3 regions of the Agarivorans sp. JK6 genome follow, and region 2 is predicted to be linked to each of the others. Evidence: predicted binding sites of a transcription regulator. Region 2 holds the regulator's gene; each other region holds the start of a gene.

Region 1 (4,783 bases), 1.4 Mb from region 2:
GAAAGCAACGTAACTCTTCCTCAGAATAGGTTTGCTCATTGATCGCACCAGAGGCAGCACCATCAAAGTTATCCGCTTTACGACGTCGGAATTGTGGGCGAACCGCTAAACGCGATATTTCACAAATTTCGCTTCTAGCAAATTGCGAAGGGTGATATTTAGCACCTTCAATAGCATTAGAACAAAACTTCTCGATGGGCAGTAACTCATCTTTACTAGAAGGAGATACTATTCGCACACAGCCTGCATAGTTGGTACTAGGTTTGTGCTCGATTAAACAAAAGCGAGAGTATTCATCAAACTCATCTTGTTCCATACCGTTTTCACGGACTGGCTCAAAATTAAGTTCCTCACAGTATACGTCATGACGAATTCGAAATGCTTCTTGTACGGTATCGGTTTTATAAGCAACTACCGGGCGAAGATACTCTGCAAAGTGCTGAGCAATTAGCTTAGCTTCTCGCTTAACCAATAACGAAATGCCACCTCTCACAACAGCCCCAAGATAAGGGATACTTGCTAGGTTTTTCACATGTTTGTTTCGGATCATAAAGCGCTCTCAAAGCTTCAAACTTTCTAAACATAACATTTAGATTTTAGAAACAATTTAGAATTATAAAAGGCAGGCTTGCAGAAAAAACAAAGCGCAGAACTAGGCTGCGCTTTGGATGTACAATGCTAAAACTTAGCGACTTTTAATTAAGCATTATGCGCGGCGACGAACAGCTGCCAAGCCTAATAGACCTAATCCAAAGATAGCTAATGTTCCTGGCTCTGATACTTGTGCAGCAGAGATAGCGAAACCAGCTTTCAATTCGTTAGTTTTATCTTCTTCTGTAAGGAAGCCAATACAAGTTGCGTTTGGTCCACAATCAATATCACCTAATACTTCTAAACCTTGTAGGCGAGTAGTTAGGGTGTATACATAGTCATCGTAACCTGGAATTGGTAGTACGAAGCTATTTGTTAAGTAAATGTCATCACCCACTTCTGTGTATGTAACATCTGGACCCAACACGATAGTGAATAAGTCAGAACAGCCTTCTTGGTTAATTCCGGCTTGTCCTACCAACTGAGTTGGCTCGTACTTACAAACATTGTTAGTTGGTGTGTTGTAGGTTTCTTCAAAAATCACACCGAACTGAAGTACAGGTGCTGGAGCTAATGGGAAAGCAACAGGTGCTGTAGGTGCAAGGAACAAACCATCAAACAATGTAGCTGCTACTAGAGTATCACCAGTTACACCCCAGTTTTCGTGTACAAGGCCAGTACCTTCTGAAAATGCTAGAGCACCAACACCATCTACAACACTGGTAGTCACAGTACCTGATTTAGAATCTTCAATATTCAAAGCACTTTTCTTAAGATCTGGGTTTTCAGCAGCGTACGGGTCACCCCAAGCAAGAGACTTAGGAAGCTCGCCACCAAAAAGTGGGTCAAAATCATCTAAAGTTTCGCCAGTTGCATCAATACCCGTTGGGTCAATTGAACCAGCATCAGAAGTCCACTGATCGAAGCCAGCTTCGTTTAGGTAGTCCCAGTCAGTGATAAGAGCAGCGTTAGCAGAGATGCTTGCAAAACCTAAGCTAGCCGCCAAGCATGTAAGTTTTAATTTGTTCATGTCACCCATCCATTTGGTCAGTACGATTCGAAATACAAGTCATACAAAGCAATCTAGGTGCCAACTTTAAAAAACCTTTAAAAGCAGTAGCTTAAGAAATAACCAAATCATTGAAGTAAATAGGATGTAAAAATTACTGACACAAAAACCCATTATGTTTACCACCGTAAAAGATCCTTAAGATCCTTGTTCTAAAGCTTAATGTATGAAGATTTCCCTTACTAAATCCAATTAACGATTTACCTTGGACCAACAAACAACATTCTGGTGTTAAGTTGCTAAGCACTATAAAGGTAGATGAGAAAGCAGAACCTTCGAACAAGACAGTTACGATTGAGAATCTGAGCTTTGGAAGTGAGAGTTTCTTGAAGGAAATAAAAAATTACTGCTGCGAAAGCGCAGCAGTAATTATATAAGAGTAGCTAATTAAGCGCGGCGACGAACAGAAGCCAAACCCAGCAAACCTAAGCCAAAGATAGCTAAAGTACCTGGCTCTGTTACTTGAGCGGCAGAAATAGCGAAAGCTGCCTTTAATTCGTTCTTCTGGTTTTCTTCAGTTAAGAAACCAATACATGTAGAGTCAGGACCACAATCTAGGTTATCTAATACAGTTAAGCCTTGAAGACGAGTAGTTAAGGTATACACGTAATCGTCAAAACCAGGAATTGGTAGAATGAAGCTGTTTTGAAGGTAGATATCGTTACCAACTTCAGTAAACGTAACTCCGTCATCTAGTACCAATGTGAATAAGTCAGCACAACCAGCTTCATTAATGCCAGCTTCACCTACTTTAGTATCACCGTATTTACAGGTGTCATTAGTAGGAGTGTTGTACGTTTCTTCAAACAATACATCAAACTCAAGAACCGGCGCAGGAAGTGCTGGGCCAACAAAAGGAGCTAGAGGTTGCAGGAACAAGCCATCAAACAAAACTGCTGAAGACAAAGTATTGCCAGTTACACCCCAGTTTTCATGGGTAAGGCCTGTACCTGTTACGAAATCCAATGCACCAACACCGTCAACTACACTTGTACTTACTTGACCAGACTGAGCGTCGTCAATCTCAAGTGAACTTTTGATAAGTTGAGGGTTTACAGCGCCGTATGGTGTACCCCATGCAAGGCTTTTAGGTAACTCACCACCAAAAAGAGGATCAAACTCATCGGCTGTTGCGCCGCCGGTATCAATACCTAGTTGGCCAGCGTTTGAACTCCACTCTTTAAAACCCGCATCATTCGAGTAATTCCATTCAGTGATTAGTTCAGCGTTAGCAGAAATACTTGCAAATCCTAGGCCTGCAGCCAAGCAAGTAAGTTTCAATTTGTTCATTTCACCCATCCAATTTGGTAATAGCGTTTAGATATAAAGACCGTGCATAAAGCAAAACTCGGGCCAAATATAATTAATCAATATTAACAAAGAGTTACACTCTAAAAACAAATAAATCAATTATGATGTGTAAAACTTACTGACATAAAAAACGCTCAACTTTCTTCTTTTAAAACTATCTTTTTGGCTATCTTATATACCATTCGCTGCAAGGGATTACGATTACCCATTGGTCGCCACGTTTTCTTAAATCGATTTCGATAAGCATCAAAATGCAAGCCGTAAGGTGCGGTAATTAGATCTCCACGATTAAGTAGGATTTTTAAAACATACGTACCCGCTATACCACCACACATCTTCACCGCCATAGGCATCGATGGTCCTTTTTTAGCGTGAAAATCTGCTCGACTCGGGTCAACTAGATAAGGGCGCTGCAACATCGCGGGGGATAAACCAATTAGGAACTTAATATATTGCTCGTTTTCACTAGTGGCATCTTCAAATCGAAAATACTCTTCGTAATTCATACTGCCAGGCATAAAACACAAAAATGCACAGCCCATGCCTAACGGTGCAGCAGTAACTAAAGGGATCTTTTTCTCTAAACACTTTTGAAAGACCAACTTTCGCGCAGCCAAGGCAAAAAAGTCTAGGCTATCTACATATACGTCCACACCTTCAAGGAACTCATCAACATTGTGCTCAAAAATACCTTCAGGAAAGGACTTCACCTCCGCTTCAGGGTTTATATCTAAGCAGATGTTTTCCATTACTTTTACTTTGTCTTGGCCAACGGTAGACATAAACGCGCCAGCTTGACGATTAAAGTTGTGAACTTCATATTCATCAAAATCAGAAATGTGAAACTTGCCAACCCCCAAGCGAGCCAAGGTAACAATGTGCTCACTACCAACGCCCCCGGCCCCCGCCATTGCAACACGCTTTCCACGTAACACCTGTTGCTCTGCTTCCGTTACCCAACCGATATTCCGAGAAAAAGCATCTTCGTAATTAAAACTCATAACTAGTTAGCCTTATAAGATTGACGACATCCATTCGCCTGCATATAACCACGAACAACATAGCAACTTGCTCTAATGCATAGTAAAAATTAAGATTAAAAGGTCATTCAAGGAAGAATATAGTATGAAACTCGTCTTCATCGTAATCCTAGCCTCTTTTTCATCTCTGTTTAGTGTAGAAGCTTCCAGCGCACTTGCAGACACTATAGAAAAAATCAAACCGTCTGTTGTAGGAATTGGCACCTACAATAAACTAAATTCTCCTAGAGCCAGCTTGCGCGGTACCGGATTTGTTGTTGGCTCTCACCTTATCGCCACCAATGCACATGTGATCCCAAAAAGCCTAAACCAACAACAGAACGAAAAACTAGTTGTATTTGTTGGCCAAGGTCGCTCGCCAGAACTGCGTATTGCCAGCGTAGTTGCTAGCATTGAACAACACGATTTAGCCATACTACAAATTGAAGGCAAAGCCCTAAAACCACTAACGCTTTCAAGCCAAAAAGTTCGCGAAGGAGAACTATATGCCTTCACGGGTTTCCCAATAGGCGCTGTATTAGGTCTATATCCAGTTACACACCGCGGGATTATCTCAAGTATTACCCCCGTGGTTATACCGGCGAGAAATGCCAGCGAACTAAACCTTGCTCAATTAAAACGTCTCAAATCACCCTATAATATTTATCAACTTGATGCCACTGCCTATCCCGGTAATAGTGGCAGCCCCCTCTATCATCCAGAAACAGGCGAAGTTATCGCCATCATCAATAAGGTTTTTGTTAAAACGACCAAAGAAGCCGTGTTGGCTGAC
Region 2 (4,783 bases):
GTGCATTTAATATGCATACCTTATTACAAGCTGGAGTTTACTAGTGACAATTAACACGCCCTATGGCGCGGTAAGCCAAAGCAATTTTGACGCGGCAGCAAAAATTAAACTTTTAGTTTGCGATGTAGACGGGGTTTTCTCAGACGGTCGCATTTATATGGGCAATGACGGAGAAGAACTTAAAGCCTTTCATACCCACGACGGATTTGGCATTAAAGCGCTACTGAATATCGGCGTCGAAGTCGCTATCATCACCGGCCGCCAATCTAATATTGTGCAACAGCGTATGCAGGCTTTAGGAATTACTCGTATCTACCAAGGCCAACAAGACAAACTCGTCGCCTACCAGCAAATGCTTGAACAATTGTCATTAGCTTCTGAAAACGTAGCCTATATTGGCGATGATGTGGTCGACACCTCCGTAATGCGCGCCTGTGGTTTAGGTGTAGCCGTGCAAGATGCTCATCCCTTGTGTAAACAAAGTGCCAACTTTATCACCCAAACCCGTGGCGGTTTTGGTGCGGTTCGAGAGCTTTGCGATCTAATACTGCAAGCAAAAGGCGAGCTTGATAATGCTCAAGGTATGAGTGTATGAATCGCCCAACCTGGTTCTTTGCGAGCTTATTCATCTTAGCCTTGGTGCTGTGGCAGCTGAGTCCTTCGGAAACTCAGCAGCTAAGTGCTAAACGCGAAGCCAGCAAACCAAACTTTGTTGCCGAAAAGCTCTACAGCGTGAGTTTTGGCGAAGACGGCAGCCCGCGCTATCGGATCTACGCTGAGGAAATGGAGTTTTTTGAACAACTTAAGCACACAACTTTTGCTCAACCAAAGATCTTAGTGTACCCAGATCCAAGCCAACCTGTATGGCAAATTGTGGCCGATCACGCTACAGTACAGCAGCAGCAAAACGTCATTTTAAATGACAATGTAGTAATTAAAAATTTAAGCCGTGGCGAGTATGTTCGCGACTTAATAACCGAAAAATTGGAGATCGACCTGCAAACAGAAACCATGAGCAGCGATCAACCTGTTACCGTTTATGGCCCTTCATACGAACTGTATGGCGTTGGCATGGACGGTGATTTAGCCAACGAAATAGTGACTTTATTAGATGATATCGAAGCGGTTTACCACAACCCACAAGAGTAAGTTAGCACTTGCAGCTAGCTTGTTTATGCTTTCTTGGGGTTCACAAGCACTAGAAGACGACTTCAACAAACAAATTATTGTTGATGCTGACCGCCAGCAGGTCAATATCAAAGAAAACCGAGTTACCTTTTACAATAATGTTGTGGTGACTCAAGGCTCGATTAAAATGCACGCCGAAGAACTCAGTGTTATTGGTAGCGAGGAAAAAGGCAGCGAAGTAATGATCGCTAAAGGCGAACCAGCAACGTTTTATCAATTACTTGATAGCGGCAAGCCAATTGAAGCTGAGGCTAACGAAGTGCGTTACGACCTAAAAACCCAAACGCTAACACTCACTACCAATGCTCAACTCAAACAAGAAGAGAGCTTGGTAAAAGGTAAAATGATCAAATACAGCATCAACAAACAAGAAATGGTGGCACAAGGCGACGAAAACAGCCGTGTAACTACTATTTTCCTACCGCAGCAGCTTGACGAACTAACGCCCAAGGAAGACCAGCAATAATGAGTACCCTAATTGCTGAAAACCTAGCTAAAGCCTATAAGGGCCGTAAGGTCGTTAAAAACGTTAGTCTAAATGTAGAAACCGGTAAAATTGTTGGCTTGTTAGGTCCCAATGGCGCTGGCAAAACAACCACTTTTTACATGGTGGTGGGTTTGGTGCCTCGTGACCAAGGCCGAATCCTCATCGATGATGACGATATCTCTAGTACAGCGATGCACACTCGTGCACGTAAAGGCATTGGCTACCTTCCGCAAGAAGCGTCTATCTTTCGCCGCTTATCTGTGGAGAAGAACATTCTTGCCGTATTAGAGACCCGAAAAGACCTCGATAAAGAGCAACAAATTGGTGCGTTAGACGACCTTCTTGAAGAGTTTCACATTGGCCATATTCGCAAAAACCTAGGCATGAGCTTGTCAGGTGGTGAACGCCGGAGAGTTGAGATTGCTAGAGCTCTAGCCGCCGCACCTAAGTTTATTTTGCTTGACGAACCCTTCGCAGGGGTAGATCCTATTTCTGTTATCGATATTAAAAAGATCATTGAACACCTACGTGATCGCGGTCTAGGTGTACTAATTACCGACCACAATGTTCGAGAAACTCTCGATGTTTGTGAGCATGCCTATATCGTTAGCCAAGGCGAATTGATAGCCTCAGGAAAGCCAGAAGAAATTCTCGAAAACGAACATGTGAAACGAGTTTATCTCGGAGAACAATTCAAGCTATAGTTAAAGTGCAAGTTTAAAAAAAGACAATAAGAAGAAGGAACAGCGGTAGTTAATGAAAGCATCTTTGCAGTTGCGTCTTGGTCAGCAGTTAACCATGACCCCCCAGTTACAACAGGCCATTCGCTTACTCCAGCTTTCAACACTGGATTTACAGCAAGAGATTCAAGAGGCTCTGGAAAGTAACCCTCTGCTTGAGGCGGATGAGTCTCACGCCAGTGATAGTGACGCAACCGACGCTAAATCTGCCAACGAGAAGTCTACCGAGGCCGAATCCACTGCGGACATAGACAACAGTCAAATTGAAGCAGGCGATGCCATTAACCAAGAAACTGTTTCTGACGACCTTCCTGTTGACTCTACTTGGGACGATATCTACAGCGCCAGCTCTGCCCCAGCCAGCTCATCTGGCAGCGCCGTGAGCGATGACAACGATATGTTGTTTCAGGGCGAAACTGTCGACTCTTTACAAGACCACTTATTGTGGCAAATGCAACTCACTCCATTTAGTGAAGTAGACCAAGCCATTGCTTTAGCCATTATTGATGCGGTAGATGAATCGGGCTACCTCACCCAAGACTGTGAGCAGCTACTAGAAGGCTTACGTTCAAGCGATAACAATGACTTAGATGTAGAGCTAGATGAAGTAGAAGCAGTACTTAAACGCATCCAACATTTCGACCCCGTTGGTATAGCAGCGCGCTCGCTGCAAGAGTGTTTACTAATCCAATTAAGCCGTTTTGCCGAAGACACACCTTGGCTAAATGAAGCCAAAGATGTAGTTTCAAATCACATAGATGTATTAGCTAATCGCGATTTTCGTCTATTAGCCCGCAAAACCAAACTTAAAGAAGACCAGCTACGCGAAGTCATGCGTTTGATTCATACGCTTGAACCTCGGCCTGGTAACGCGGTTGAGCCTAATCAAGCCCAGTATGTTATCCCGGATGTATCGGTTGTAAAACGCCAAGGTCGCTGGGTTGTAGAACTCAATCCAGATGCAATGCCTAAGTTGCGTGTTAACTCCCACTATGCATCTTTAAGTAAAACCTCTACCAACGCTAACGATACCCAGTTTATTCGTAGCCACTTACAAGAAGCCAAGTGGTTTATTAAAAGTATCGAGAGCCGCAACGAAACCCTATTAAAAGTATCCAACTGCATTGTTCATCATCAACAGGCGTTTTTTGAGTATGGCGAAGAAGCCATGAAGCCAATGGTACTGAACGATGTTGCAGAAGCTGTAGAAATGCATGAATCCACCATTTCCCGGGTAACCACCCAAAAATTCATGCATACACCTCGCGGCATCTTCGAGCTTAAGTATTTCTTTTCTAGCCATGTGGCTACCGATGGCGGGGGTGAGTGCTCATCAACCGCTATTCGTGCATTAATCAAGAAACTGGTAGCTGCCGAAAATACCAGTAAACCACTCAGCGACAGCAAAATTGCTGATATTTTGGCAGATCAGGGGATCAAGGTGGCAAGACGTACGATTGCTAAATATCGTGAGTCTTTAGCAATTCCACCTTCTAACCAACGTAAGAGCCTTATCTAAGGCCACTAAAAGGGGAAGATATCTATGCAAATTAACCTTACTGGACACCACGTAGAAATAACTGAATCTTTGAAAGAATATGTCCACACCAAGTTTGCCAAACTCACCCGACGATTCGATCAGATCAATAACGTTCACGTCATCCTCAACGTAGAAAAACTGAACCAAATTGCTGAAGCCACATTACATTTAAACGGCGGCGAAGTATTTGCAACCTCTGAGCATTCTGACATGTATGCCGCCATCGACAGTCTGATTGATAAACTTGATCGCCAAGTCATCAAACATAAAGAAAAACTTAACAAACGTTAGCCACCCCCATGCAACTAAATAAAGTACTTAGCTTGGACTGCACCCAAAGTGCAGTTCAATGCTCTTCAAAAAAACGCGCCCTAGAAATAGTAAGCGAACTGGCCGCCAAGCAGCTTGATACCACTACTCAATGCATTTTTGAAAGCTTGTTAAATCGAGAAAAAATGGGCAGTACAGGTATTGGCCAAGGCATCGCTATTCCTCATGGCCGTATCGACAATCAGCATCAAGCCACAGCGGTTTTCTTGCGTTGCGATCCCCCTATTTCCTTCGATGCTATAGATAACAAGCCGGTAGACTTGGTATTTGCATTACTAGTACCCGAAGATCAATGTAAGCAACATCTTAATACTCTAGCTCAAGTAGCTGAAAAACTTAACGATAAGCAAATATGTAAACAACTTCGTTGTGCACAAAGTGATGACGAATTGTACGACATCATGGTAGCCTAATACTCTAATCAGCCTTAGGGATTATCATGGAACTGATCATCGTTAGTGGGCGCTCGGGTTCAGGTAAAACCGTCGCCTTAAGAGT
Region 3 (4,783 bases), 1.7 Mb from region 2:
TTTATTTGGGTAGGTTTTAGTACGGTTTAGAGAAATTCAACTTTGCTATTTGGCTTATGGTTTTTAAGTCATTGAGGAGCGCCAAATTTGGGTTTCTCTAAGTCATTTTTTTAATTTTGTTTTCTATCTAATCTCTAATTTGTTTTTCCCATGTTAATGACGTGGTGCTTAAGAATTTTTTAGAGGATAGGTAATGAGTATTTATATTGCGTTTTTATTTACTGGGGTGGTTTCAATGTTGTTTGTTTCTTTATTAAGGTTTTTAGAAGAAAGAAAACAATCAAATAAATCACCTGAAGAATAATCATTAATTAAACAAGGGGGAGTTAGGCAAATTTAGGAGAGGGATTTTAGAAGATAGCTAAGCTGGCTATCGGCAGCGTCATGGATAACAAACTACCCGAAATTTAGTTGCTAGGTGTTTGGCCTGGTAATAGCGAATTAGGAACCATTTCATGACTATCAGCACTGCAGCGGTTGCAATCAACAGCACAGCACTTTTTTCAACATGGCAACGAGCGCAACTCGTAAAATGTTTACAAGTATTAGCCTTAATAGTGGCTTTAGTTAGCACAGGTGTTGTGGCCCAAGACAAGTCATCTACTTATCAGTCAGTAGAACCTCGCAATAGCTATTTTGCTTTAACCATGGGCTCGGGCATCACCAACGTTGAAGGTGTGGATAAAGAAGATAAGAAACAAAATCACCGTTCATTTGATGTACGTTTTGGCCAGTATTTGAAAGACGATGTGCGCTTAGATTTTGTGCATGCTAATGAGGGTCACCCTTACAACCACCATCGAGATGGTTTTTCTACCCAGCTGGTTTACACCCCTATGTTGACTAAAACAGCTAGATTAGAACTTGGTAGTGGCCCTTACTTTTCATTTGATACCACTAGAAATGCCGAAGGTGTGGAGCTTAACGAAAAACGTTTGGGCATGATGAGCACCGTAGCCTTGGTATATCCCATCAATTACATCGGAACAGGTGCCCACTTACGGGGGCAATGGAACAATTATCTCATTCCAGATAGGCCAACCAGTAACTCCTTTTTAGTGGGCTTTGGTATTGATATTGATAATGGCACTAATCAAGTTAAGCAAGATGGGAACGGAATTATTAATGAAGTGTGGGTGTCGTTAGCAAATACTAAAATCAATCATGGTGGTCCAGAAACCACTGTGGGCTATAGCGTTGAAGGTGCTCATCGTTTCTCAAACAATTACGCAGTGTCACTAGGTTGGTTAGACGAGGGTGGTGATAGTGGGTGGACTGAACGGCGCGGCATTACCGCTCAAGTTTGGCGCTTTATTCCACTAGGAAACCACCTTGAAGGACGATTCGGTGCCGGACCTTACTTCGCCCAAGACAAATATGAGCACACTAGTGCTTTTGACACAAAAGGAGTTGTCACCATTGGGGTGAACTATTACCCACATTGGCGTAATACTCAAACTTGGTTTGTTGGTGGTAGTTTAACCAGAGTAATTGATAAAAAAGGTTATGAAAATGATGCTGACATAGCGCGACTGACTATCGGTTATCGATTTTAAGTAACTCGCTCGGCAAAAACGCCGCTTAGAGTAAGCGGCGTTTTTGATTTTATTTAAAGCGTCTTGCTACCAAGCCAAAACAGGCTAGTGCAAATAGGGCAATGCTGCCAGGTTCGGGAACCGAGAAGCGAATGTTATCGATAGCGCCAGAGCCGTTTAAGTGAATACGCATTGAGGCTACTTCGGCTACTGCAAAATCCAAGCGGTCCCAAGTATTGTCGCCGCCGGTATGCGGAGTGTAGAAATCAGTTGGGAAAATTTCGTTGTTTTGCGCATCAAACAAGTGAATGGCATTTTGTGCTGTGTAGCCATTCTCTGCCAGCTCAATGTCAAAAAAGTCGATACTTTCTAGGTATACCGAACTTGAGAAGTTAATGGTGAAGTAACCTGCAGGACGACGCCCTTCGTCATCTGGGTTGTTACAAATAAGGCCATTACACGAGTTTGGGTTCTCATGAATAATGAGTACATTGCCTGGGTTAGCAATACCTAAATTGGGTTGGTTAATATTGCTAAAAGGCGACTCTAAATCTGGGTCTTGAGTATTGATAAGGCTGGTATCAAAAGCGACGGCCAAATTGTTTTGGCCTAAACGTACATTGGTTCCATCTATGCTCACACCATGACTTAATTGGTATTGACCATTAACAATTTCACCGTTGGCCAATTCATCAAAAGTAATCACACTGGCTTGGCTAACAAAAGTGCTAAGTAAGCCTACAACGGCGAATAATACATGCTTGCGGTTCAAAACAATCTTCCTTGATATAAATGGTTCGACCAGCTCTAGGCAATTACTGTACCAAACTCGCAAGTCCATGGCCAGTAACACTTTTCTTACTGTTTTTATTAACAATAAATACTGGGTGTAAAGAATACTGACGAATTAATCGCTGCTTTTGAGGTAATAAGTGGAGTTAATACTAAAGTGCTTGCTGGCTTAACAAAGAGGGGGTTGTTGTATTAAGCAATTCCCGCCTTTAAATGAGTAGCTACACGCAAAACACTTACCGATTCGCTATCGAAAGCTCAGGTTTTCCAATAGTAACTAAAGCGCCGATTGTTTATCAAAGCTAGATCGGCGAAAATACCCGCCAATTACGATTAACTAAACGCTGGGTGATTGTGCTGTTTCGGCCAAATTGCCGCTTTGCTGCATCCTCGCGTTACCAAATTAGAAGAATTGATTCGATGTCTAACGCTTCACTCTTGCAAGATATTGCTAGCCGAAGAACCTTTGCAATTATCTCTCACCCGGATGCGGGTAAAACCACCATTACTGAAAAAGTATTGTTATTCGGAAACGCGATTCAAAAAGCCGGTACAGTGAAAGGTCGCGGTAACGCTACCCACGCTAAATCTGACTGGATGGAAATGGAGAAAGAGCGTGGTATCTCGGTTACTACCTCGGTGATGCAGTTCCCGTTTAACGATTGTATTGTTAACCTGCTAGATACTCCTGGACACGAAGACTTCTCGGAAGATACTTACCGTACCCTAACTGCAGTTGACTCCTGTTTGATGGTGATTGACGCGGCGAAAGGTGTAGAAGATCGCACCCGTAAATTAATGGAAGTAACTCGCCTGCGTGATACGCCTATTGTTACCTTTATGAACAAATTGGACCGCGATATTCGCGACCCAATGGAAGTAATGGATGAGGTAGAGAGCGAACTTAACATGATGTGCGCACCAATTACTTGGCCAATTGGCTGCGGTAAATTGTTTAAAGGTGTTTACCACATTCTTAAAGATGAAGTGATTCTTTACCAAACTGGTAAAGGCCATACCATTCAAGACCAACAAATCATCAAAGGCTTAGATAACCCCGAAATAGATGCCGCCGTAGGCGACGAGCTTGCCGAAACCTTGCGTGATGAGCTTGAGCTGGTATTAGGTGCGTCTAACGAGTTTGATCTTGAACTGTTTTTGAGCGGTGAACTAACACCTGTGTATTTTGGTACCGCGCTGGGTAACTTTGGTGTAGACCATATGTTAGAAGGTTTAACCAACTGGGCACCTGCGCCAAAACCTCGTGCTACTGATATAGGTGAAGTTACCGCTTCTGATGATAGCTTCTCTGGCTTCGTATTTAAGATCCAAGCGAATATGGATCCTAAACACCGCGACCGTATTGCCTTTATGCGCATTGTGTCTGGTGAATACAATAAAGGCATGAAAATGCGTCATGTACGCTTAGGTAAAGATGTAAGTATTTCTGATGCAGTAACCTTTATGGCAGGAGACCGTGCAGCTGCTGAAAAAGCGATTGCTGGCGACATTATCGGTTTACACAATCACGGTACCATTCAAATTGGCGATACTTTTACTCAAGGCCAAGCCATGAAGTTTACTGGTATTCCTAACTTCGCCCCTGAGATGTTCCGTCGTATTCGACTAAAAGATCCTTTGAAGCAAAAGCAATTGCTTAAGGGATTGATTCAATTATCTGAAGAAGGTGCTGTGCAGTTATTCCGCCCGATGCGTAACAACGATCTGATCGTTGGCGCAGTAGGTGTGCTGCAGTTTGATGTGGTGGTACATCGCTTACGCACCGAATATAAAGTAGAAGCTGTTTACGAGGGCATTAGCCTTGCCACTGCGCGTTGGTGCGCTAGCGACGATTCTAAGAAGTTTGAAGAGTTTAAGAAGAAAGCTCACGATAATTTAGCTTTAGATGGCGGCGACAACTTAACTTATTTAGCGCCTACAATGGTTAACTTAAACTTAGCCACCGAGCGCTACCCAGACGTTAAGTTTATGCAAACTCGCGAACACTAAGCCGCTTTTTAGCTAGTTTAATCGCAATAAAAAAGGTCGCATAAAGCGACCTTTTTTGTGGCTAGTAGTAAGGTTCTATTCGCGCTCTTTAGTATATGGAACACCAATCGCTTTTGGCGCGATAGCTTTACCGATAAAGCCTGCCAGTAAGAACACGGTAAGTACGTAAGGTATCGCTTCAATGGCTTGCACTGGAATCGCGAAGTCGCCAATGGAGACGCCTTGTAAACGTATCGCCATGGCATCCAAGAAACCAAACAGTAAACATGCAGCCAATGCGGTAAATGGTCGCCACTTACCAAAAATCAACGCGGCTAACGCCATATAACCTTTACCGGCACTCATGTTCGGAATGAACTGGGCAGTTTGCGCCACCGACAAGTACACGCCGCCAATACCGACCAGTAAACCACAGATAATCACCGCGCTGTAACGCATTCTCACTA

What was found. The regulator sigma-54, encoded in region 2, starts transcription at its own class of promoters, with help from an activator protein. The targets are predictions, from matches to a motif close to GTTGGCACGNNNNTNGNNT.
Region 1: a site for sigma-54 is predicted at 1,668-1,686, ahead of OV592_RS03050 (THxN family PEP-CTERM protein). Genes of this name have one in related genera too.
Region 3: a site for sigma-54 is predicted at 2,345-2,363, ahead of OV592_RS04395 (PEP-CTERM sorting domain-containing protein). Genes of this name have one in related genera too.

What each region holds. Positions count from the first base shown of each region.
Region 1 covers NZ_CP113525.1:635,535-640,317, reverse strand. Annotated here, with positions in the region: gene OV592_RS03055 (PEP-CTERM/exosortase system-associated acyltransferase) at 1-550, opposite strand, end outside; gene OV592_RS03050 (THxN family PEP-CTERM protein) at 707-1,621, opposite strand; gene OV592_RS03045 (THxN family PEP-CTERM protein) at 2,048-2,950, opposite strand; gene OV592_RS03040 (ThiF family adenylyltransferase) at 3,106-3,972, opposite strand; gene OV592_RS03035 (serine protease) at 4,097-4,783, shown strand, end outside.
Region 2 covers NZ_CP113525.1:3,981,766-3,986,548, forward strand. Annotated here, with positions in the region: gene OV592_RS18325 (KpsF/GutQ family sugar-phosphate isomerase) at 1-44, shown strand, start outside; gene kdsC (3-deoxy-manno-octulosonate-8-phosphatase KdsC) at 44-595, shown strand; gene lptC (LPS export ABC transporter periplasmic protein LptC) at 592-1,149, shown strand; gene lptA (lipopolysaccharide transport periplasmic protein LptA) at 1,175-1,654, shown strand; gene lptB (LPS export ABC transporter ATP-binding protein) at 1,654-2,379, shown strand; gene OV592_RS18350 (RNA polymerase factor sigma-54) at 2,432-3,934, shown strand; gene hpf (ribosome hibernation promoting factor) at 3,959-4,246, shown strand; gene ptsN (PTS IIA-like nitrogen regulatory protein PtsN) at 4,255-4,698, shown strand; gene rapZ (RNase adapter RapZ) at 4,725-4,783, shown strand, end outside.
Region 3 covers NZ_CP113525.1:932,096-936,878, forward strand. Annotated here, with positions in the region: gene OV592_RS04390 (hypothetical protein) at 456-1,556, shown strand; gene OV592_RS04395 (PEP-CTERM sorting domain-containing protein) at 1,606-2,307, opposite strand; gene prfC (peptide chain release factor 3) at 2,748-4,337, shown strand; gene OV592_RS04405 (ABC transporter permease) at 4,413-4,783, opposite strand, start outside.